DNA from 3 places in the Streptococcus sp. ELY_86 genome. Region 3 is predicted to be linked to each of the others. Evidence: predicted binding sites of a transcription regulator. Region 3 holds the regulator's gene; each other region holds the start of a gene.
What was found. The regulator Rex, encoded in region 3, represses fermentation and respiration genes when NADH is low (regulators of the CRP and FNR family bind a similar motif). The targets are predictions, from matches to a motif close to TTGTGAANTANTTCACAA.
Positions count from the first base shown of each region.

Region 1: adhE (bifunctional acetaldehyde-CoA/alcohol dehydrogenase) is a predicted target of Rex. The motif match lies at 3,602-3,619, and genes of this name have one in related genera.
Region 2: AC4HAN_RS03550 (NAD(P)H-dependent flavin oxidoreductase) is a predicted target of Rex. The motif match lies at 2,682-2,699, and genes of this name have one in related genera.

Region 1 covers NZ_JBZFUK010000006.1:125,404-133,368, forward strand. The annotation lists gene rpsO (30S ribosomal protein S15) at 277-546, opposite strand; gene adhE (bifunctional acetaldehyde-CoA/alcohol dehydrogenase) at 815-3,484, opposite strand; gene AC4HAN_RS08880 (MFS transporter) at 3,675-4,850, opposite strand; gene AC4HAN_RS08885 (cyclic nucleotide-binding domain-containing protein) at 4,946-5,593, shown strand; gene def (peptide deformylase) at 5,667-6,281, shown strand; gene lplA (lipoate--protein ligase) at 6,401-7,390, opposite strand; gene lpdA (dihydrolipoyl dehydrogenase) at 7,486-7,965, opposite strand, start outside.
Region 2 covers NZ_JBZFUK010000002.1:108,208-116,172, forward strand. The annotation lists gene AC4HAN_RS03535 (hypothetical protein) at 1-85, opposite strand, end outside; gene AC4HAN_RS03540 (hypothetical protein) at 138-794, opposite strand; gene AC4HAN_RS03545 (Ohr family peroxiredoxin) at 1,236-1,649, opposite strand; gene AC4HAN_RS03550 (NAD(P)H-dependent flavin oxidoreductase) at 1,689-2,669, opposite strand; gene AC4HAN_RS03555 (TetR/AcrR family transcriptional regulator) at 2,806-3,387, shown strand; gene AC4HAN_RS03560 (DUF6568 family protein) at 3,511-4,512, opposite strand; gene AC4HAN_RS03565 (hypothetical protein) at 4,947-5,183, opposite strand; gene AC4HAN_RS03570 (Blp family class II bacteriocin) at 6,433-6,648, opposite strand; gene AC4HAN_RS03575 (sensor histidine kinase) at 7,154-7,965, opposite strand, start outside.
Region 3 covers NZ_JBZFUK010000001.1:65,954-73,918, reverse strand. The annotation lists gene AC4HAN_RS00360 (ribose-phosphate diphosphokinase) at 1-314, shown strand, start outside; gene AC4HAN_RS00355 (cysteine desulfurase family protein) at 317-1,432, shown strand; gene AC4HAN_RS00350 (DUF1831 domain-containing protein) at 1,434-1,781, shown strand; gene AC4HAN_RS00345 (redox-sensing transcriptional repressor Rex) at 2,016-2,669, shown strand; gene AC4HAN_RS00340 (gamma-glutamyl-gamma-aminobutyrate hydrolase family protein) at 2,687-3,388, shown strand; gene radC (RadC family protein) at 3,385-4,065, opposite strand; gene AC4HAN_RS00330 (DUF3307 domain-containing protein) at 4,162-4,893, opposite strand; gene AC4HAN_RS00325 (SatD family protein) at 4,880-5,566, opposite strand; gene ffh (signal recognition particle protein) at 5,701-7,248, opposite strand; gene AC4HAN_RS00315 (putative DNA-binding protein) at 7,284-7,616, opposite strand; gene AC4HAN_RS00310 (ABC transporter permease/substrate binding protein) at 7,776-7,965, opposite strand, start outside.

The DNA of each region.
Region 1 (7,965 bases), on a different contig from region 3:
CGTATCTCGTCTATTTTAACATATTTTCGATGAAAAGAAAAAGAGGAGAAACGGCTTTTGATGGCTTTAGGTCAGAAAACCATCCGTTCTTTGCTTTTTGGTTAAAGCCGCAACTGTCCTGCAATCCCCAAAGCAAGCTCCGCAAAGTTGGAGTATTTGCATCCACATGTCCTTGTCCGCCAGCGCTCGCCTGCAGTATGAAAAGAAGCAAAAAGCAGCCCGCTGAATATAACATTCAGCAGACTGCTTTTACATTGCTTTCGGATGCCTTTTATCTTAGCGGCGAAGTCCGAGTGAACTGATGAGATCACGGTAACGGTTAACATCTGTACGGCGAAGGTAAGCCAAGAGGTTACGGCGATGACCGATTTTCTTCATCAAGCCACGGTATGTAGCATGGTCTTTTTTATGCTGTTTGATGTGGTCGTTCAAATGGTTAATTTCCCAAGTAAGGACTGCAACCTGAACTTCAACACTTCCTGTGTCGCCTTCATGACGGGCATACTGAGCAATAATTTCATTTTTTTTCTCTTTTGAGATTGCCATAATATATTCTCCTTCTGAATCCTTAATCCGAGTGCTGGGTTTTGGCAAGTCCCAGAACCAAGAAAAGGTTACTTGTCTTTAAGACAGTTCTTATTTTAGCAAATTAGCAGGCCACCGTCAACTGATTTTCCTTGATAGAGATAGAGCAAAAAATCATGATTTCACAGCAATCAATTTTTCAGGCGTGCTCTCATCAGCCTTAGCAGCCTTTTTACCCTGGAAAAAAGGCCCGCCGAAGCGGACCCTGACTGCAAACTATGGAGAAAGCTTAGAACATATCAATCAAGAGTTGTTTGAGTTCTGCAATGTATGGCTGACGCGGGTTAGCTGGCGTACATTGGTCATCATAAGCCAGGCTTGCCAAACGATCAACTGCTGCATCAAAGGCTTTCTTAGTAACCCCGTTGGCTGACAGTTTTGGTTCAACACCGACAGCATGCATCAATTTGTCAATGCGTGCGCAGAGTGCTTCAACAAGTTCTGCATCATCTTTGCCTTTAAGACCGAGAGCCCGGGCAATATCGGCATAGTCACGCTGTGCACGGTATTCTTCATAACGTGGGTAAACAGAACGTTTTACATTTCCTGCAACGCCGTTGTAGCGAATAACATGCTGCATAGCAATGGAGATTGCTAAACCGTGAGGAAGACCGAATTCACCGCCGGTTTTGTGTGCCAGTGAGTGGTTGATACCAAGGAAGGCATTACCGAAGGCCATACCTGCGATAGTTGATGCATAGTGCATATTTTCTTTAGCTTGTTCGCCGCGAAGCGTTGGGTTCTTAGGATCGTAGTTGTAAGCATCTTCCAAGTTTTCAATAATCAATTTGATCGCTTCAAGTGACCATGGACGAGTGAAGTCAGATGCCATAACTGACACATAAGATTCAAGGGCGTGTGACAAAGCATCAAGACCTGACCAAGCTGCTGTACGTTTTGGCACAGTCATTACAAATTCTGGGTCAACGATAGCCACTTGCGGTACCAATTCATAGTCAGCAAGTGGGTACTTCACGTGTGTGAAATCATCAGTGATAACGGCGAACGGTGTCACTTCAGCACCTGTACCAGAAGTTGTCGGAATACAGAAGAGACGAGTAACTGTTTGATGTTTGAATTTCACGATACGTTTGCGGATATCGATGAATTTTTGTTGCAATTCAAGGAAGAATTCACTGACATTTTCGTAAGAATCGAGCCAAGTGTCTTCTTTATCAAGAGATACTTCGTAAATCAAGCGGGCAATCTTAGATGCGTCAATAGCAGAACCACCACCGATAGCAATAACGGTATCAGGCTTGAAGTCACGCATTTGTATAGCGATTTCAATAGTTTGACCAAGTGTCGGATCTGGTTTGATCGTACCGTAAAGCGATGTCACAACTTTTTCATCACGAAGAGCCAACTGTGCATAAACCGTATCAACGAAGCCGAATTGAACCATACCCGGGTCAGCAACGATGAGAGCACGCTTCATTGGTTCGTATTCATCCTGCAAGTAAGAAATAGCGTTCTTTTCGTAGTAAGTTTTTTCTGGCAAACGAATCCATTGAGGACGGTTGCGGCGTTTCGCAACAGTTTTCACGTTCAAGAGGTCGCCAGTAGATAAATTGTGTGACAATGAATTTTTCCCCCATGATCCTGTTCCAAGTGTTAAGCTGGCCTGCAATGCATCTGTATAAACGTCACCGATACCGCCGACTGAGTCCGGTTGGTTAACCAAGACACGAGATGAGTTAAGGGCATCGCCGTATTCAGCAACGAATGGGTCAGCTTGTGAACCAATTTGGATAGCACAGTTGTGACCGGCTCCTTGATAATCAAGCAAAGCGGCTACAATGTCAATACCATCTTGACGGTCTTTGGCTTTGTAAACTGAAAGGAGCGGAGAAAGTTTTTCTGAAGACAGCTTTTCACCGATATTTTTCTTGTCAAGTTCGAACAAGAGAACATCTTTGCCTTCCGGCAGTTTCACACCGGCTTGCTCACAGATCCACTGAGCGGACATTCCGGCAACCGGTCCGTTAACTCCGTGGTTATCATTGAAAACAAAATCTTCAAATTTCTTATAGTCTTTTTTCGGAACCAGATAAGCTCCTTTGTCCTGCATTTTTTGAAGCCATTCCTTGTAGATTGGTGCTTCAACAACAGCTGAGTTTTCAGTCGCACAAATCATACCGTTGTCAAAACGTTTTGACAGCAGAAGGTCTTCAACTGCACGGTCAAGGTGAGCAGTCGCATCAACGTAAACCGCACCGTTACCTGCACCAACACCCATTGACGGATTACCGGATTTAAGGGCTGCATTAACCATACCAGGTCCGCCGGTAGCAAGGATTGAAGCAATGCCTTTATTAGAAATCAAAGCACCTGTATTTGCGATAGATGGTGTTTCAATCCATTGAACAATATTTTCAGGAGCTCCGGCTTTAACTGCTGCATCGTACAAGATTTGAGCAGCATGAGCAGAACATTTTTGCGCTGCCGGATGGAAAGCAAACACGATAGCGTTACGTGTTTTCAATGCCACCAGGATTTTGAACATTGTAGTTGATGTTGGATTGGTTGTTGGCACAATACCGGCCAAAACACCAAGCGGTGCTGCAATTTGAATACTGCCGGCAACTTTGTCTTCACCGATAATCCCAACAGTCTTTTCATTTTTAATGCGTTCATAAACATATTCTGTTGCAAAGTGATTCTTAGTATCTTTATCTTCGACAACTCCGCGGCCGGTTTCTTCATAAGCTTCTTTGGCTAATTCTAAGGACGCTTCAGAACCGGCAAGTGCCATGGCAGCAACTATTTTATCCACCTTTTCTTGTGTATAAGTCGCATAAATTTTTTCAGCTTCAAGCGCTTTTTCAACGAGTGAATTTGTGTACTGCTGTGCAGCTTCTTCAGCAGTCAGCTCTTCTGTGTTTGCTTTTTTTGCCATTCGACAATTCCTCCCAAATAAATAATAGTTGGTAAATAGTAATAAAGAAGAAAGATACCTTTTGTGATTTTCTTCACTTGTTATTGTAATCCTTTTCAGGAAAAAAAGCAAGCTTTTTTGTGAATTTTTTCTCAAATTTTTTAAAAATTTTTATTTTGCTCTTTTCGAAGCCTGCTAAAAAGCCCCGGAATCAGTTTCCGGAGCGTTTAGACCAAACTTTATTATATGTCAGAAGGACAAAGCCCAAAGCAAAACTTGAAACAGCAAAGATTAAAAAGGCAGCATTCAAACACGGACTGATTTGCGCCAAGAACTGCAGAACAAACGAAGCACAGCCTCCGCCAAGGTTGCAGCCAATCAGCACCAGTGTAGTTGCTGCTGTCAGCTGATGGCGAGGAATGCGTTCTGAAATTTTATGGAACACCAAGGTCACACCTAAACTGTAAACAAAACCGGTAATCAAGGCCCCAAGTCCCAAAAGCCATAACTGCTGAGCCTGCCAAAGCATCAAGAGACCCACTCCTAACACGAAAAGCACCAAAGGCATCAAATAATCTTTGAGCCAGCTGAGTAAAAAACTAAACAGAGTTCCCGCTAAAATTCCCATCAGCATCATCAAACTTAAAATCAAACTGGCTTGGGCAGCTGTTCCTAAATGCAGCTTATCAACCAAAATCGGAATACGCAGGGTATTGGCGGAATTCACCAAAATGACAAAGCTGGCATAAAAAGCCATTCCTAAAATATAGAGCAGCTGATGCGGTGTCAAGCTGTCCTTGTGATCTTTCCTGATGACTGTTGTTTCTTTCTCTTCCTCTCTCTGCGGGACAAACAAGAGATATAAAGCTAAAATGAGCAGGCCAAAACCATAAACCAAAAAGGCAGCTGACCACGAATACTCCAGCAGCTGACCGGCTAAAAAGGTCAGAACTGCTGATCCCAAAACTTCCATGGAACCTCTGAGTCCCAGCATCTGTACGCGCGTTTTCCCCGAAAACCGTTCACTGATAATATTAATGGCACGCGCATTGATCAAGCCAATCCCAAATCCCAGAAGCAGACGGGATAGAAAGACAACTCCGTAAATTTGGATGGCAACCGGTAAAATACCTCCCAGAGAAAGAAGAGACAGCCCTAAAATAACACTCAAACGCTCTGACAGCAGGCGGCCCAGCCAAGGGTTTAGCAGCAGAGTCGCTAAAATAGCAAAAGATGACAGGGATAAAAGCAATTCGACCTGAGCGCTGCTGTAGCCTTGTTCTTGGTAAAAAGCCACCATTTTAGGCAGGGCGGGGGCGACCGCAAAAGTCGACACCAGCATTAAAGACAGTGATAAAAGGCTGGCCTTTTCCAAAAAGTGTTTCATGAAAACTCCTTAAACTTGTTTTTTCTTGTAAATAGAGTATAATCAAACTTAGCAAAGAAAAATATGACATATGTCATAAATAGGGAGAACAAAGCGTGAAAGCCTTAACCGATTGGATTCAAGAGTTCCAGCTGGAAAATATTTTTCCTGCCCATTATTTTGAAAAGCTGCAGGTCAAATCATTTTCTGCCGGAGAGAGCATCTGTCAGCAGGGGCAAGATTTACAGGCCCTGTCTTATTTTGTCCAAGGGAAAATCAAGATTGTCCGCCGTCTCTTTAACGGTAAAGAGCATATCTTAGATATTCAGGATAAGCCTACCATTATCGGCGATATTGAGTTTTTGACAGACCAGCAGACCGTGTCTTCTGTTATCGCCCTTGAGAAGTCCTGGGTCATCCAGCTGCCGCTTGAAGCCAATAAGGACATGCTGCTTAAAGACCCGCTGTTCCTGCTGAAATTAGGACAGGGTCTGGCTCAGGCTCTTTACCAGCAGAATATCCGTGCCTCAACTAACCTTTCCTATACCGTTAAGGAGCGCCTGGCCAGCCATATTTTAGCTGTGCAAAAAGATGGCAGGTTCCGCTTGGAATTAAGCACTCTGGCAGATTCATTCGGTGTCAGCTACCGCCATTTGCTGCGTGTCATTGGAGAATTTATTGCCTTAGGACTGATCTGCAGGCAAAAACCTTATTATCATATTGTTGATTCTAAGCAGCTGAGCCGGTGGCAAATCAAGGAATAAAGGAATTCTTCTAACTTTATTTATCCCGTATTTTGTGCTATATTTAACTTATTGTAAGAACAAGGAGAAAAGAATGTCTACTATAGAAAAACTCACTCGAGCCAGTCATTTGATTGATATGGATGATATTATCCGCGAAGGCAATCCAACTCTTCGCGCTGTTGCCCAAGATGTTACTTTCCCTTTAGCCGATGAGGACATTATTCTGGGTGAAAAAATGCTGCAGTTTCTGAAAAACTCACAAGATCCTGCAACTGCTGAAAAAATGGGGCTGCGCGGCGGTGTCGGCTTGGCAGCGCCCCAGCTGGATATTTCAAAGCGCATTATCGCAGTTCTCGTTCCCAACCCTGAAGATAAGGACGGCAATCCTCCCAAAGAGCCTTACGCTTTGGAAGAAGTGATGTATAATCCTCGGATTATCGCCCACTCTGTTCAGGATGCTGCTCTGGCTGACGGTGAGGGCTGCCTGTCAGTTGACCGTGTTGTCGAAGGCTATGTGATTCGCCATTCCCGTGTTACTATTGAGTATTATGATAAAGACGGCAACAAACAGAAAATTAAGCTCAAAGGCTTTAACTCAATTGTCGTGCAGCATGAAATTGATCATACCAACGGTATCATGTTTTATGACCATATCAATGAAAAGAATCCTTTTGAAACTAAGGAAAATCTGCTGCTTATTGACTGAGACAAGAACACCATCTAATCGTAAAAGAGAACGAAACAATTACTGTTTCGCTCTCTTTTTAGCTGTTATTAAAACTGCTGAGACTGTATAGTCACCATATCTCTAAAAAGACTGCTCAATTAAGCCACAATCGCTTTGGCAACTTCTTCCGTTGTCATGCGGCTGAAGTATTTGCTGATATCAATCGTTTTGAGCCTCTCTAAGACATCTTTATACTCATAGCGGCTGCCGACTAGGAGCTTCTCAATATCTGAGACATCACCGATCCCAAAGAAATCTCCGTAAATTTTGATAGATTTAATCAAAGATTTCTCAACATTGGCGTAGGCGGTAATTTTTCCGGCAGGATAGCGGACACTGCGCTTAATCGTATATTCCGGCGCTGCCCCGTAAATCCAATCCCAGTTGCCGAACTGCTCTTTTTCAGACTCCTTGATGCGCTCCAGCTCAGCTTCTGAAAATTCATACTCTGTCATATCCGGATTTTCTTCTTTGACTTGTTCAAGAAGGGCATCGCGGAAAGCCAGCACATCCATTTTCTGAGGCAGCTCATCATTAATATTTGTCACCCGAGCTCGGACAGATTTGATGCCTTTAGATTCAATCTTATCCTTGCTTACTTTAAGGGCATCTGCTAAAACAGACGTATCAACATCAAACATCAGGCAGCCGTGATGCATCATTCGCCCTTTGTAATAAGCCTGAGCATTACCGCAGAATTTTTTCCCGTCAATTTCAAGGTCATTGCGGCCGGTAAATTCAGCTTTTACCCCTAATTTGGCCAGAGTATCAATAACAGGTTTTGAAAAAGTCTTGAAATCAAAAGCTCCTTCATCTGCCTTATTTGAAATAATCGTATAATTGAGATTGTTAAGGTCATGATAGACAGCTCCGCCGCCCGATAAACGGCGAACAACATGAATACCGTGAGCATCGGTGTATTCCTTGTTAATCTCTTCAATAGCATTCTGGTGCTTGCCGATAACAATCGTCGGCTCATTAATCCAAAGAATGAAAATTTCATCTTCATCCAGCATTTCCCTAAAAGCATAAGCTTCTAAAGCAATATTAAAAGCCGGGTTATTCGAATGACTGACAATATACTTCATTGTTTCTCCCAAAAATTATTTAAAAGGGGATAGCTGTACTAGACTAACTTCTATTTCATCTATCCCCATCAGATATCATTTAAATGTCTCAATAATCAGCGGCGTTTTGGCGGATTGTGAACAGCTTCGCCCAAAACATCGGCAAAGGCTTCATACATGTTTTCTGAGAAGGTCGGATGGCCATGGATGGATTGAACCACTTCATCGACTGTCAGCTCATTTTCCATGATGGTTGATGCTTCGTTAATCAATTCTGCTGCAGCCGGACCAATGATGTGAACGCCTAGAATTTCATGGTATTTAGCATCGGCAATGACCTTAACAAATCCCTGAGCTTCGTTTGATGCGATAGCACGGCCGTTACCTGCAAAGCTTGATTTCCCAATCAGCACATCACCATATTTAGCCCGCGCATCTTCTTCGGTAATACCGCACATAGCTACCTCTGGATGAGTATAAACTGCTGCCGGTGTAAAGGCAAGATTGGCCTTGCGAGTGTTGCCGTGCAGGGCATTTTCAGCAGCTACTTCTCCCATGCGGTAAGCGGCGTGGGCCAGCATCTTAGTGCCGTTAAC
Region 2 (7,965 bases), on a different contig from region 3:
TAACTGCTTTAGGTCTAGTCTCATAACCTTCGATATCGATAATCTCATAATCATCTGGTCCAAAATATAGGATCCCTTCATCCATTTTTTATTACCTCTCGTATTTTTCATTAAGCAACTAAGTAGCAAGGAGTTGTTTAATTTTTTAAATAGGTGATGTTCACGACACTACCACTTCTGAAAATTTGATCTTTATAAAATTCTGAAACACCATCTATCCTTACCTCGGTCACAGTACCGTTTTTAGATAACAACCTAAAAACCCTGGGCGTTGTATGAACCATTATGTAGCCACTACTAACAAACAAATGTTCCACATCATTAACGTTTTGTCCGATTAAATCTACTGATGACAAGGGAGCAGCTACCTCATAGTTATAAGTGATTTCTCTTATTCTACTAGCAACTTTATCCAAAAATACTTTTGGAATCGTAGAATCATCATTTTCTTTATATCCTATAAAATATTTACCTGAAAGACTACCATAATCATAAAAATCTGCACTAAATTCCCAAGTTGAAATTCCACCACTTGATTTCACCTCGCATCTCACATGTAAACCATCAGTTGAAATTATCTTTAGTCTTTTAATTTCCCTTGCGGATTTTCTACAAAAAGTCTCGAAAACCTCTTCGGATAGGCCTGTTGACCATACAATTGGAATTTCCCTTCTTCCTCGATCAGCTTCAGTAGATGCTTTATAACTTTTATAATTTGCCCAACCGAGCAGACCTAGTAGAGCACCAACACCTAAAAGTGTTCCCCAGCCAAAATCATCGTCATATTTTCCCATAGTTTTTTACGCCTTTGATTGTATTCATTCTAATTATATTATACCACGTAAACTTTGTTATTAAATACCTAATCAAGATTTGTCCTCAAAATTGAATCAAAAACTCTAACTTAGCTATTTCAGTAATATTTTTTAACGATTTAATACTATTAAAACGATTTCTAAAAACCAATCAAACTATAAAACCACTCAATAAGAATCAGTCTAGTCTAATTTGTTTCTAAATATCAACAGAGACAAATATCCCTTGAAACCAAGTGATTTCAAGGGATATTAATTTTTAATTTGTATCAATTTCAAAAAGTAGGAATTTGTAAGACATGGTAAGAATATCCTTTCTAGGGGACATCATTTTACCACCTAAATTTACTCCATTATATCATAAAAACGTAAAGATATCCGTTTTATACTTTTACGTTTTTGAACGTTAGCGATAATTTCTCAGACTGCTTTGACCGTCACTTCAATATTCCCCGAAACTGCCCGAGAATATGGGCAAACCTTATGCGCTTCTTCTAATAAGGCTTGCGCTTGATCAAGTGGTAAACCGTCAATATGACCTTCAATATCAACACCAAGAACCACGTCCGGTACTGGTCCAGTACTGACGTTATACATAGAAACAGTCGCAGAAACTGTGGCCTTATTTGTCAATTGTTGACTAGATAAGACATAGCTGAGGGCGCTGTTAAAACAACTGCTAAATCCTGCCGCAAACAATTGTTCTGGGTTAGTTGCACCAGCTACTTTTTGTCCCGGCTGCACAATTTGAAATTGAATGGAGTTATCTGGTGCGTGAACTTCACCTGTACGTCCACCTGTATTAATCATTTTTGTTGAAAAAATTTTTTTCATATTTTCCCTGCTTTCTTAAATTGGAATCTTCTATTCTTTTTATAAGAATTTACCAATATTCTTGACTAAGCGATCCATAATCACTTGAACTGGTTCGACTTTTTCAATAAAGGAAATTCCAAGTCCAAAGGATGCATAGCCTTTGCTGAGATCTCCAAAGAGCATCCCGTCGCGCATACCGATATAAGCATGCTGAGCCTCGTAAATTTCTTCTTCTGTAGCGCCGGCCTTGCTCATTTCCAGTAACTTCTCAGGAAGTTCTCCCCGTAATGAACGATAGAAAGATGGAACCGTACGATACATCAGCAAATCAGTAGCATCTGATTCAAGAGCCATTTCTTTAATATTTCCTGCTAAAACAGATTCCTCTGCCATCATAAAGGCTGTCCCAACAAAGAGCCCTTCTGCTCCCAGCACAAATGCAGCTTCTGCTGTTCGCTCATCAGCAATCCCTCCAGCTGCCATGACTGGGACACGGCCTTTGGCTGCATCAACAATCAAGGGAACAATTGAAAATGTACCAATCACATTATTAGGAACTGTTCCGCCTTCATCAAAACCAGTTGCCACGATAATATCAGCACCGCCTTCAATAGCTTCTTCAGTATTCTCAACGGTTGGTGTATGCGCTCTAAACACGACTTTAATATTATTATCATGGTATTGTTTTGTCCAATAAGGTGAAAAATCTCCAACCATTATGGCTACTTGCACCCCTTCTTCTACCATCAAATCAAGCATAGCTCTGCCGAACATATCCTCTTCACCTTCAACTGTTGGTGATACATTCAGCCCTAATGGTTTATCTGTTAATTCGCGGGCGATACGAATTTCCCGACGCATATTTTCAACCGTTTCGTCAACTGTATAGACAGCTTCCTTCTGTCCTGCGTTAAAACCAAGGACGCCCAGTCCTCCAGCTTGGCTTACTGCAGCAGCATACTTCCCATCTGTCAGCCAGTTTAGCGGACCTTGAATAACAGGGTTTTTAATACCTAAAATTTGTGATACGCGATTCATCTCAATACCTCTTTGTGATTTATTTTACAGCTTTATTGTAAGGGTTTTCTTTTGTCCAATCAATAGTTAAATGATGTATAAATGTCCTATAAGTTGCTTTTATATGGTATAATGTCCTATAAGTAAGAGGTGGCCTATGAATAAAAATGACCTGAGATATCTCAAAACAGAAAAAAACCTCAAAAGTGCCTATTTGACACTGATTGAGGAGAAACCTTGCCATGACATCATGGTCAAAGACATCTGCAAACAAGCACAGTGCAGCCGCAATACTTTCTATCTGCACTATGAAGTCAAAGAGGATCTTTATCAAACCATTATGGCAGATATTTTAGACAATTTGGCAGACTCATTTGAAACGCGTGTCAGTCACATCAGCCAAGTTGATGACAGCGTAAACCGAGCCTATACTAATGGCATTATTGACAGTATTTCTAGAAATAAGAAAGCTATCAGCATTCTGGCTGCACGCGACAAGGGGCTTTTTCTGAAGCAGTTTACTGATACCATTTTTGATAAGTGTATGCTTGGATCACAAAAGCTATCGAAAAAAGGAGACAGTCCTGCTGTCCGTCTCAACAATGCTTATCTGGCTTCTTCCATCACCGGCTTTATTTTTGAATGGCTTAAGCACCCTGACATCAGCGATACAGACGCTAAGGAACTGCTCTTTACAATTCACAGGCAGACCATGGAAACTTGTTATAAAGCTTTGTGACAAGTTTTTCTACTTTCATTTTTTTAATTTTGTCCCTTGGTCAGGAAACATCTATAGTATAACTTATTTGGGTACCTTTGTATGGCCACTGCTGAAGTTGACTTAATCATAACCTTTTACTCTTTAAGCCTTCCATTTTTCTAAAATGCTTGTTAGCCATGATTTTGCTTGTTCAAGCACCTGTTTAAGAAAATGACTATTGTCAAACGTCGTCTCACTACTTACCTGCTTCTCCTTATTCTTTGTTAAAGATTGTTCTGGAACAGTCGTTGGATCTGGTTCTGCATTGGCTGGTTCAGGAGCTATTTTAGGAGGGGCGGTATCTTGTGCAGCCGGTGTTTGTGTTTCATCAGCTTGTTCAGTACTAACTGCAGGAAAGACTTTATTGTACAGTTCCTGAGCGGTTCCACCGCTGCCTAACTGACCAGAGACAATTTGCCCCTTCTCCAGATGCAGGATAGTCGGTGTAGCATATTCCCCAATCTTTCCTCTCAAAAAATCTTTAGAAGCTGGTGTAAAGTCCGGATTATCGGTATTGAGATAATAGACCTGTCCACCAGTCATTCCATAAAACTCTTTAACAACTGGCGAGAAATCGCGACAATAATGGCAAGTTGGCCGACCAATATAGAGGGTGTAATTACCATCCTGGTCATCAAACATGTGATAGACATCAACCATGGTGACTTGTTTGAGGTCGGCAACATTTGCCTCGTATTTTTCTATAGATAGGGACTCTTGACCTTCTGTACTCTCACTCTCTGTCACTGCTGTAGCCGCCTGAGATTCCGTAACAGGGGCTTGTTGGCTCTGTTGTTCTTTAACCGCCTGATTTGAGGCTTCTTGATCAAAGGAGGTAGGTGTTTGATCCTGATTCTCTGTAGCATCCTGAGCTTGTGAAATTTCCTCAGGAGCTGGCAAGTTTTGTTTCTGTTGGTGATTCGTCTCAGCTGGAAGAATCTGTTGCTCCGTAGTTTGTCGATTTTCTTGACTATCGGTTTGCGCAGCGGCTGCAGGTACTTGCCCTTGGTCAACACTTTGACTCACTTCGTCAGCGTAAATCCTACCTCCTACTAATAACAAAGCTGTCGCTGAGAATAGTAATAATGATTTATAGTGATTCATAAATAACTTTTCCTTTCATTTGTTTGTGATTTTAAAAATCGGTGCTTATTATCCTGCCTTTGATCTAAAATCACATACTTGCAAAAAGCGGAAGCCTTCCTGTCCCTCCTAAAAATTAGATACAAAAACTAACTTTCAGAGGGGACAATATGACCTCCGTTTATCAAATATAATTATTTTTCTTTCAAAATTGGAATGATAATCATGAGAAGAAAGGTAAAAATTAATACTAATCTAAAAATATTGTCGGAAGACGACAAAGCTCTCACGCCAAATAAAACTTAAGATAAGACTAGGGAAACCTTTAGGAATTTCCTCAATATTATCTTACCATTTTGATTAACGTTTTTAAAAATTCACAAATATGAAAACAAGGCGCTGTATAACTAAGGAACTGTAACAGTGATTCTTAGAGAAGGCGCTTAATTTCTATATTAGTTTTCTAAAAAATAGGATAAAATATTGGCAGCTGCAAATACTGTAAAACCTATAACTGCTAGAATTTTTGAAATAGGCCACAGCACCCAGGCAAGCATAAAGGCAGCCGGCATAAGTACCAGTGCCTGTCGTCTGTGATTTCCTTTTTTCATTTTTAAACTCGATTCATTACATCTATCATCCCAAGCTCCCGTGCCTCCGCCGGCAATTCCAGAAATTATATCTTTATCCATTTGCTTCAAACGGTTTAAATGCTTGTGTTTTCATAATATTTAATTTTAGCTGCTTGGCAAACCGATGATATTATCCTAATTTTCAAACCATGCCCTCCTGTGTCATGACTGGTCCTTATTTTGTCGTGAGCAGTAAAAGAGAGCAGGACAGACAGTCATTATAGCTGTTTGTCCTAGATTCTAAGATATTGAGTAGTGTACAATAACTATTTTTCATCTGTTATTGTACAATACAAACCTACTTTTTCTTCCAAAATTTTACTACTAGACCAGCTAAATACAGTAATATACCAATAATTGCAAACGCTATTTACCATAAATAATTTGAAGTCATTAAAACTGTGGCACCTAGCAACAGGATTATCAACGTACATAGAACGATGGTATTTTCTTAATTGCATAAATACCTTTACTCTATAAATGTTATTATAATCTCAAATAAGTAATAGCTAAATAATATCATGAATAAAACAACAACAAACGAATAGAATTGTTTATCATTGAACCATTTTCTTTTTTTTAAACAAACTGAAATTAATAAAAAGAAGAAAAAGATAATAACTTTAATAATGAGTTCCATAGAAGTTAGTTATAGTCCTAGAAAAAAGATTCTACAATACCTACTGCGCATCCTGCTGCCATGCCAGCAGGTCCGCCCCATGCCCCAAGCAAGCATAAAGGCAGCCGGCATAAGTACCAGTGCTTGTCATCTGTGATTTCCTTTTTTCATTTTCAAATTCGCTCCATTCTTTAAAGTTAGCTATCATCCCAAACAAGAATAAAGAGTGGCACCAATAGCTACAGCTTGCACTCCAAGATACATTGAAACAGCTGGTAGGGCAGATGATGCAAGCGCTCCTGCACTTAAACAGGCGCCCTCCATTTTTCCACCCTTAATAATAATAGATAGAAAATTGTTTTAATTAAATAGATCTTCCTACAATAACTGCACAAATATTTTAAGAAATTGGATAATTAATTTACCAGCGGTTATGTCAGAAATGACTAGCAATATTACAATATCTATGGCATTACAAAATTCTTTAGATATATCTTTTTGTATCATTTATTATCCGAAAAATAAAGCAAAATATTTGCTACCGTAACCAGTATGAATCCTATAATAGCCAAAATTTTCGAAATAGGCCACAGCAGCCAGGCAAGAACAAATGGTAGTGGCAACAAGCCAAGTGAAACTAGTTTATTATTATTTCTCATTTTATTTAATCAAAGTCATTTTTCAGCGATATTAGTGTGTACAATAATGGTAGTTTGCAGCAGTAGCAAAGGCTTGTGCTCCCAAATACATTGCTGCAGCCGGTACAACAGATGAGCCAATCGCTGCAGCCCCGAGTCCTAATGCGGTTGCTGCAGATGCTAAGCAAGCTCCCGTACCTCCGCCAGCAATTTTGGAAAGCAGATCCATGTCCATTGTCTCAAATTGCTCAAATGCTTGTGTATTCATAACAAAACTCCTTTTTCATTTTTGATTTTGTTCCTTGGCCAAGAAACACCTATAGTATAACTTATTTTAATCTGTTTGTGTGGTGATTGTCGTAAATGGTATCAAATAGGTCGTGAATGGTCATTTTATTGAAAAATCAAGAGCTATTTTCCCCATTCACGACATATTTCAGGGCGTTCACGACATTCATTCCAATTCTTGTAATTTTTTTGGTATAGTGAAGGCAGATTTATGAAAGAATGGAAAGGTAAAAAGAATTGGTCCAGCACCCCGACAAATAAAAAATAGAAATATTTACATTCCTTAATCACTATGAAATACTCACTAGCTATGAACTCTCCCAAGTAAATGGCGGAATTAGTCTAGGGTTTCTTGATACTACAGCGTTACTGCAAAAGCAATCCAGTGCTAATTATCACAAAGAAAAAGGGAATCGCTAGTTAGGTTTATATAAAAAATCTGTGAAGACAAACTCCTCCACAGATTTTTTTATTCCTTATCATCTTTAACCCATCTCTTCTTCCCATATTTCCAGAGTCTGACGAAAATAATTAGTCCGCCTATGTGTTTTTAAATTAAGGTGGGGAAATTGGGAAATCAGCTGTTTAACATTGGCCAGTCCGGTTCCTCGGCTCTCCCCCTTGCTAGAGCTGCCGAGCTCATATAATTGGTTTAAATTGATCTTTTCAGAATAATCATCTAAGGAATTACCAACAATAAGAACCGTCTTGTTGCCGTCCTTAAAATAGGAAAATTGCAGGAGGTGGTCTTTTGTCCCTTGAGCAGCCTCGATAGCATTATCCATAAGGATAGAGATAATACGGATAAAATCTACTAAAGGCATATTGGGTTTGCCTATAGGGCTAACAATCTCAAGGGTTAGATCGAGACCTTTATAGTGAGCCTGATTGATCTTGGACAGCACTACACTTTTAATGGCTTCATCTTCAATCAAGGAAAGATCTCCTATATCAAACTTTGGCGATTGTACATAGTCAGAAGTCTCACTTAAGATGCCCTCATAGATTTGCCGGATACTCTCTAAGTCTCCTTGGTTAATGCTATATTGCAAACTGGCCAGAATGTTTGTATAGTCATGCCGAAAGGCACGCAAATCATTGTACAGGGACTCAATCTGGTGGGTATAAGCTATTAAATTGTTATATTGCTCTTCTTCTTTTTGAAGGAGTTCTTCTTCCAGTCCCTCATTTACCCTTTGGTTCAGTCTGACAACAAAGAATATCAAAGTAAACATAGCGATTAAAGAAATATACTGCCGAATAGTCAGTTCAGTATTTTTACTTATTACGCCAAAAA
Region 3 (7,965 bases):
TTCTCATTGATGATATTCTAAATACCGGAAAAACATTTGCAGAGTCTGCTAAAATCGTTGAACGCGGAGGCGCTACTGAAATCTATGCTGTCGCCAGCCATGGATTGTTCGCCAGCGGAGCCACAGAAATTTTGCAGGCTGCTCCAATTAAAGATATTTTGATTACAGATTCTGTTTACACTGATCAAAAGTTACCTGATAATTTGCATTATCTTTCTGCCAGCGAACTGATTGCAGATGCCATTATCCGTATTCACGAAAGACGGCCTGTCAGTCCTTTGTTTGCTTATGACCGTAAAGGAGATGAATCCTAAATTTGATTTATTTTGATAACGCTGCAACTACTCCTCTGACACCTTCTGTTGTTCAGGCTATGACTGAAGTGATGACCGATACCTTTGGCAATCCTTCCAGCATTCACTCTTACGGCAGGGCTGCCGGCAAAGTGCTGCGGGGCTGCCGGCAAAGTGTTGCTCAAGTGTTTGAGGTTCCATCAAGAAATATTATTTTTACGTCCGGCGGAACAGAAAGCAACAACACTGCACTCAAAGGTTATGCTCTTGCTCATCAGGATCAAGGAAAACATATTATTTCAACAGCTATTGAACATCATTCTGTTTTAAACAGTCTTCATTATTTGGAAAAGCGTTTCGGTTTTGAAGTGACCTATTTGAATCCTGTTGACGGCTGCATTTCTGCCCGGCAGGTTAGAGATTCTTTGCGTGAGGACACTGTTTTAGTATCGGTTATGTTTGCTAATAATGAAACAGGAGATGTGCTGCCAATCAAAGAGATCGGCAGCCTTCTTAAAGACCATCAAGCTGTTTTTCATGTTGATGCTGTCCAAGCTGCAGGCAAGATTCCTATTCATCCTAAGGATTTAAACATTGATTTTCTGTCAGCTTCTGCCCACAAATTTCACGGTCCTAAAGGAGTTGGCATCCTCTATGCTGATGATCTTCATTTTGACAGTCTCCTTCATGGCGGTGAACAGGAGGAAAAACGTCGGGCCAGCACGGAAAATCTTATCAGTATTGCAGGTCTGACGCAGGCTTTAGTCGATGCCCAAGCTCATCAACAAAAACATCTGGAAGATGTCAGCAAGCTCAAAAAGATACTCTTAGAGGGCTTAGAGGGAGTTGATTATTATCTCAATTCAAACGAAGATGCCCTGCCTTATGTGATTAATATCGGATTTCCCGGATATAACAACGGAATTCTGCTGACTCAGTTAGATTTGGCTGGTTTTGCGATTTCAACAGGTTCTGCCTGCACAGCCGGCACTGTTGATCCCAGTCATGTTTTAGCAGCAAAATACGGAGCGGAGTCCCCCCGTCTGCAAGAATCTGTTCGTATCAGTTTTTCAGATTTGAACCAACCAGATGAGGCCAAAGCTCTAGCTGCAAAAATAAAGGAGATTGTAGGAAAATAAAATGGCTTTTGAAAAAACAGTAAATTTACCTGATTGTAAATACAGCTATACCATCAGTCCCAGCGTAAAAAGATTCACTCTGCGGGACACTGCCTTTACTCAAAACAAGCTGGGAAATTATGAACTCAGCCGCCTTTTAGAAAAGGTCCCCAACAGCGGCGACGGCTTTTCTCTGAAAATTACCATTAACAAAGATTTGACCGGCTTTAAACTGACCATTACAGACAAATCCGGACTGCGACCCGTTAATATCTTTAAATCCGAGAAAAACCAAATCATCCAGGATAAGTTTTATTTCTTAATGAACAGTTTGGCTGAGCGTGACATCTTTGTGAAAAAGGAAAATTAAGCTGACTTCAGCACAGTGCTTCTGCTGCCTGCTGAAAACATATTTTTAATAAAACAAGGGAGAGGGTGGGCTGAAACTTCGATAGCTTTTCGGAGTTCCAGCTTCCTTCTTTTTACGTGTATAAGTAAAACTGAGATCCTTTCATAAGAAAAACTTATGCCAACTTCAAAGAAAAGATGTTGCAATTTTCACAATCTTTTTTTAAAATAGTAGTACATAGCAAAGGAGATAAGTATGGTTACTCTTGACAAATCTATTCCCAAAGCGACAGCGAAGCGCCTATCACTTTATTATCGTATTTTTAAACGGTTCCATTCGGAAAATATTGAAAAGGCAAGCTCTAAGCAGATTGCTGAAGCGATTGGTATTGATTCAGCAACCGTTCGCCGTGATTTTTCTTATTTTGGCGAGCTGGGACGCCGCGGTTTTGGCTATGATGTCAAAAAATTAATGAATTTTTTTGCAGATATTCTCAACGACACTTCTACGACTAATGTGTTGCTTGTCGGGGTCGGCAATATCGGCCGTGCTCTTCTCCATTATCGTTTTCATGAGCGCAATAAGATGAAAATAGCTATGGCTTTTGACACCGACGACAATGAGCAGGTCGGCCAGCTCACTGATGACGGTGTTCCCATTTACGGTATTTCCAGTATCAAGGAAAAATTAGCCGGAACAGATGTTAAAACAGCAATTTTGACTGTTCCCAGCAGCAAAGCCCAGGAAGTTGCTGATACGTTGGTTGAAGCCGGTATCAAAGGAATTTTGTGCTTTTCACCGGTTCACCTGTCACTTCCAAAGGGAGTTGTTGCTCAGTATGTTGATTTAACCAGCGAATTACAGACGCTATTATATTTTATGAATCAAGAAAAAAATTCGAAGAATTGACAAAGTAAGGAGGGTCTATGACCAAATCCAGACCAATTATCGGTATTTCGGGTAATGAAAGACCACACGCAAAATTTCCTGATATACTGTGGTCCTATACACCATCCGGCTATGTTAAGGGAGTACAGAAGGCCGGCGGTCTTCCGCTCGTGATTCCTGTCAGTGAGCCGAATCTTGCCGCATCTTATGTTTCCATGGTTGACAAGCTTATTTTAACAGGCGGTCAAAATGTCGACCCTGTTTTTTATGGGGAAGATAAGGATACCAGCGATGATGATTTTTATTTAGCGCGTGATTTGTTCGAATTTGCTCTTGTTGAAGAAGCCATTAAACAGGAAAAACCGATTTTCTCTGTCTGCAGGGGCACACAGCTGATGAATATTGCTTTGGGAGGAACACTCAATCAAGATATAGAAGACCACTGGCAAGACGAACCGAGTGACTATCTCAGCCAAAACATGTTGATAAAGGCTGATACTGCCTTGGAAAAAATTTACGGTACTTCTGCCTCTATCAATTCCTTTCATCATCAGAGCATCAAGCGGCTGGCCGATGACTTAGAAGTCATTGCCTATGATCCTGCTGATGACACTATTGAAGCAGTAACATCTACTAATTCCGATATTAATTTTTTGGGGGTTCAATGGCACCCTGAACTGCTGTTTGAGTCACGAGAAGAAGATCAAAAACTTTTTAACTACGTCGTTAATGAACTTTAAATAAGATCCGTCTCTTCACGGAAACTGTAATATTCCTTCTTCCCGACTATAATATGATCCAAAAAAACGATTCCTAAATCATCACAGGATCGTTTTATTTTTTCTGTAAACGCCAAATCATTTTCACTGGGATAGGTTGAACCTGAAGGATGGTTATGGACAACGATAAGCGAGGTTGCCATACTTTTGCAGGCATAGTGCAGAATTTCCCTGGGTTCGGCAACAGAACGCCTGACGCTGCCGATAAAAATGATTTTCTTTTTGATAATACGGTTCTGTGTATCCAGATAAATGGCAACCAGATGTTCCTGTCTTTTATCGCCCAGTTCGGCCATCATAACTTTTGCTAAGCGTTCGCTGCTTAAAATGCGTTCTTTAAAACTATATTCTGATTGATTAATTCTCTTCGAAAATTCCAGAATGGCCTTGATTTCTATTGACTTCAACTGACTGATACCTGCAATCGTCTGCAGTTCCTCAATTGATAAGGTGCGAAAATCAGCTATGCTGTCCAAACGCTCTAAAATGTTGTTAGACAAATTTAAAACATGGTCTTTTCTGTTACCGGTCCTTAGTATAATCGCCAACAGCTCCTGATTGCTGAGGCTTTCAGGACCATAAGTCAGCAGGCGCTCCCGCGGCAGCAGAGCTTCTTTTGTAAATTCTATACTGTACATTCATTTACCCTCCACTACTACTATTCGTATTTGTTCCGATATTTTCTCAGTAAAAATCAAAACGGCTTCTACCGATACCCAGTAGAAGCCATTTAATCATATTAGGCAAAGGGCATAGACTGCCAAAACACTGATAATACTGAAGAGGGAGCCTATGAGATAGTATTCTGCAAAAGCCTGATTTTTAGAAATTTTATCATAACGGGCAATTGACTTGGCCGTAAAAACCAGACCGATAGAGGCAAACTGGCCAAATAGAAGAAATATTCCCATAATCAAACGTTCCAACAAACCGATGGTTGCCCCTGCTCCTGTAATGGTTTCATCATCATTGGTATTTTTTACCTGATACTTGCTGAAAAACAGCTTAAAGATGATATTAATCGGTTTGGTAATGAGAACCACAAACAAAATCAGCTTAAGACTGTGCTGCATATCGCTTATCCATTCAACAGTGATCGGTTCACTAAACAGATAAATCGTGGTAATCGCCAAAAGATGCATCGCCTGATCAAGAAGAAAAGCAGCCTTATCCAACTGCCGCTTATGGTAAAAAGGATAGAACAAAAATTTAGCACTGTCAATCACCGCATGGCTGGCAAAAACCAGCAGTGCCATAGCAAAAGCGTGCGGGACACAAAGACTGATAACAATCAAAGGTAGAGCAACAATGCAAAGATGCTTACACAAATACCGCCAATCATAAGACTTCAAATCTGCCATTTTTTGGCTTTGCCATTGAAAATCAGCTAAAAAATGGGCAATGAGGAACACTGTCAGCATAGGGTTATGCGACAGAAAGTGAGATACAAGATTAAAATGAATCATCTGCCGCTTCTCCTTTAGTTTCAATAGCATTCAGCAATAAATCGACAGCTGCTTTTTTATTTCTCAGGTAAATTTTTAAACCGCCGGATTTGAGACGTTTGTTAAAACTGCTCGGGCTTAACTGAAGCAGCTCGGCCATCTCCTTGTGAGAAAACTTTTCTTCATAAATTCCTTTGTGCAGCAGACCGATAAGCAGATCGGCCTGAGTAGCCGTCCATTTTGACTTAATAAATTCACAGGCAGCTAAGACAGCATTGATTTGCCGGGCAGCAAAGGTATCATCCAGAGCTACCGCCAAATGATTGCTGCCATAGTCGTTCTTATCATGGATATAATCAATGGCAGCTCTGGCATGCCAGTAGGCCGGACCGTCCGAACCGATGCTTTGCTTAGGATTAACAGCTGTCAGCATACTGCCCGCTCCAATTCCAAACCTGATTTGGTAGGGCTGAAATCCCATCGCAATATCATCAATAATCTGGAAAATCTGTGTATTGGGGCACAGCAAAGCTTGAAATTCATCCCCTGTCGTTATGGTAAAGGGAGATTCCAGCACAGCTTGATAGCGGGAATTGATCTGATTTAAAATTTCCTGAAGTTTTTCTTGGCTTTCAGGCCGATCTTTTATTTCTCGCGAAGCAATAATATCTCCAATAATCGCGATATGAGTCATTTTATCCCTCCTTATAATGTCTATTATAACGGAAATTTTATAAAATGTCTATTATAACGGAAATTTTATAAAATATCTGTCTCAGCGACAATTCCGGCAAAGACACTATCAAATGGCAAGAATCCTTGTGACTGCTATCTTCTTCTTTTCTTGGCCTTCTTCATTTTTTTAGCCATCTTTTTCATAGATTGCTTCATGGCAAATTCTCCGACTTTGCCTTTGAAGCCGCCGCCAAACATCTGACCCATGTCCATGTTGCCGCCGAGAGCTGACATATCAGGCATTCCGCCCTGTCCCATCATTCCGTCAAGGGCAGATGCGTCCATATTTTTAGGCATATTATTAGGATTAAGACCCATTTGCTTCATCATTTTATTCATATCGCCAGACAAAACGCCCTGCATCATTTTTTTAGCCTGATTGAAGTCTTTGATAAACTTGTTAACATCAACAAAGGTGTTGCCCGATCCTGCTGCAATCCGCCGCCGCCGGCTGGGATTCAAAAGATCCGGATTTTCACGTTCAGCAGGAGTCATTGATGATACCATGGCCCGCTTTCTGGCAATATCACGCTCATCAACCTTAACATTAGCAAGTGCAGGATTATTAGCCATTCCCGGAATCATTTTAAGAATATCTTCCATCGGGCCCATATTTTGCACTTGATCCAGCTGATCAATAAAATCATTGAAATCAAAGGTGTTTTCGCGCATTTTTTCAGCAAGTTCTGCTGATTTTTGCTCATCATAGTCCTGACTGGCCTTTTCAATCAGGGTCAGAAGGTCTCCCATACCCAGAATACGCGAAGACATCCGATCCGGATGGAAGGTTTCAATATCAGTAATCTTTTCTCCGATACCTGTAAATTTAATCGGTTTGCCGGTAATTTGCCGGATAGAAAGAGCTGCACCGCCGCGTGTATCGCCGTCAATCTTAGTCAGAACAAGACCGGTTATTTCCAACTGATTGTTAAACTCTCGAGCTACATTGGCAGCTTCCTGCCCGATCATACTGTCGACAACTAAGAGAATTTCATTGGGATCGGCCAAGGCTTTGACATCTCTCAGTTCAGCCATAAGCTTTTCATCAATTTGCAGCCGCCCTGCTGTATCAATTAAGACATAGTCATTGCGATTTTCTTTAGCCTGAGCCAGACCTTCCCTTACAATCTCAACTGCCGTGTGATCTGTTCCCATTTCAAAAACAGGTACATTGATTTGCTGACCGAGCGTTTTTAATTGGTCAATGGCAGCCGGCCGGTAAATATCAGCAGCAATCATCAGCGGCCGGGCATTTTCTTCTTTGACCAGCTTATTAGCCAGTTTTCCGGCAAAGGTGGTCTTACCTGCCCCTTGAAGTCCGGCCATCATAATGATTGTCGGAATCTTAGGAGACTTTTTAAGTTCAGCTGTTTCAGATCCCAGAATTGCCGTCAGCTCTTCGTCAACAATTTTGATAATCTGCTGCGACGGATCTAATGTATCGATGACCTCATGCCCGATAGCACGCTCACGCACACGCTTGATAAAATCTTTTACAACCGGAAGAGCAACGTCAGCTTCAAGAAGGGCCAGACGGATTTCTTTGGTGACTTCCTGAACATCTTTTTCTGAGAGTTTTCTCTTGCCGCGTAGATTTTTAAAAACACCTTGCAGGCGTTCTGTTAAACTTTCAAAAGCCATTTATTTTTCTCCTTATTATTGGAAATACTAGAACATTAATCTCGATTGTCAATACTGATGAGAACAGAAATTTTTTCCTGCAGATAAGCGTCCTCGGGATACTTATCCAAAAGATCATCAAAAATTTCACTGCGAACAATATAATCAGAATACATATGCAGTTTCATCTCGTAATCCTCTAAAATTTTTTCAGTCCGCTTAATATTATCGTAGACTGCCTGGCGGCTGACCTTGAATTCTTCGGCAATTTCAGCCAGACTGTAATCATCAGCGTAATAGAGCTCAATGTAGTTCATCTGCTTATCTGTCAGCAGTGCTGCATAAAACTCAAAAAGGGCATTCATACGATTGGTTTTTTCAATTTCCATAAGCTTTATTTTATCATATTTGAGCCCTAAAATCATCCGGTGAAGAAAATAAAATGAGATTAGAGCCGAACGACGCCTCAAAAGTCAGACAGAAAATCTAACGATCGAGAGTGCAGTTCATTCCTAACCTCATTATATTTTTATATACGGCAAATCACTTTATTTACTGTCTGTCCAAGAAGCAACTTTCTTAGGATGATTTTTTATCCATTTTTTAGCAGCTTTCTCAGGAGAAGTACCGTTACTGATATCGAGCATGACCGATTCCATATCGCTCTGCGACCAATTAAAGCTGTCGATAATTTTATTGACCTCAGGCATATCCTTTTTCAGTCCCTTGCGGGTAATT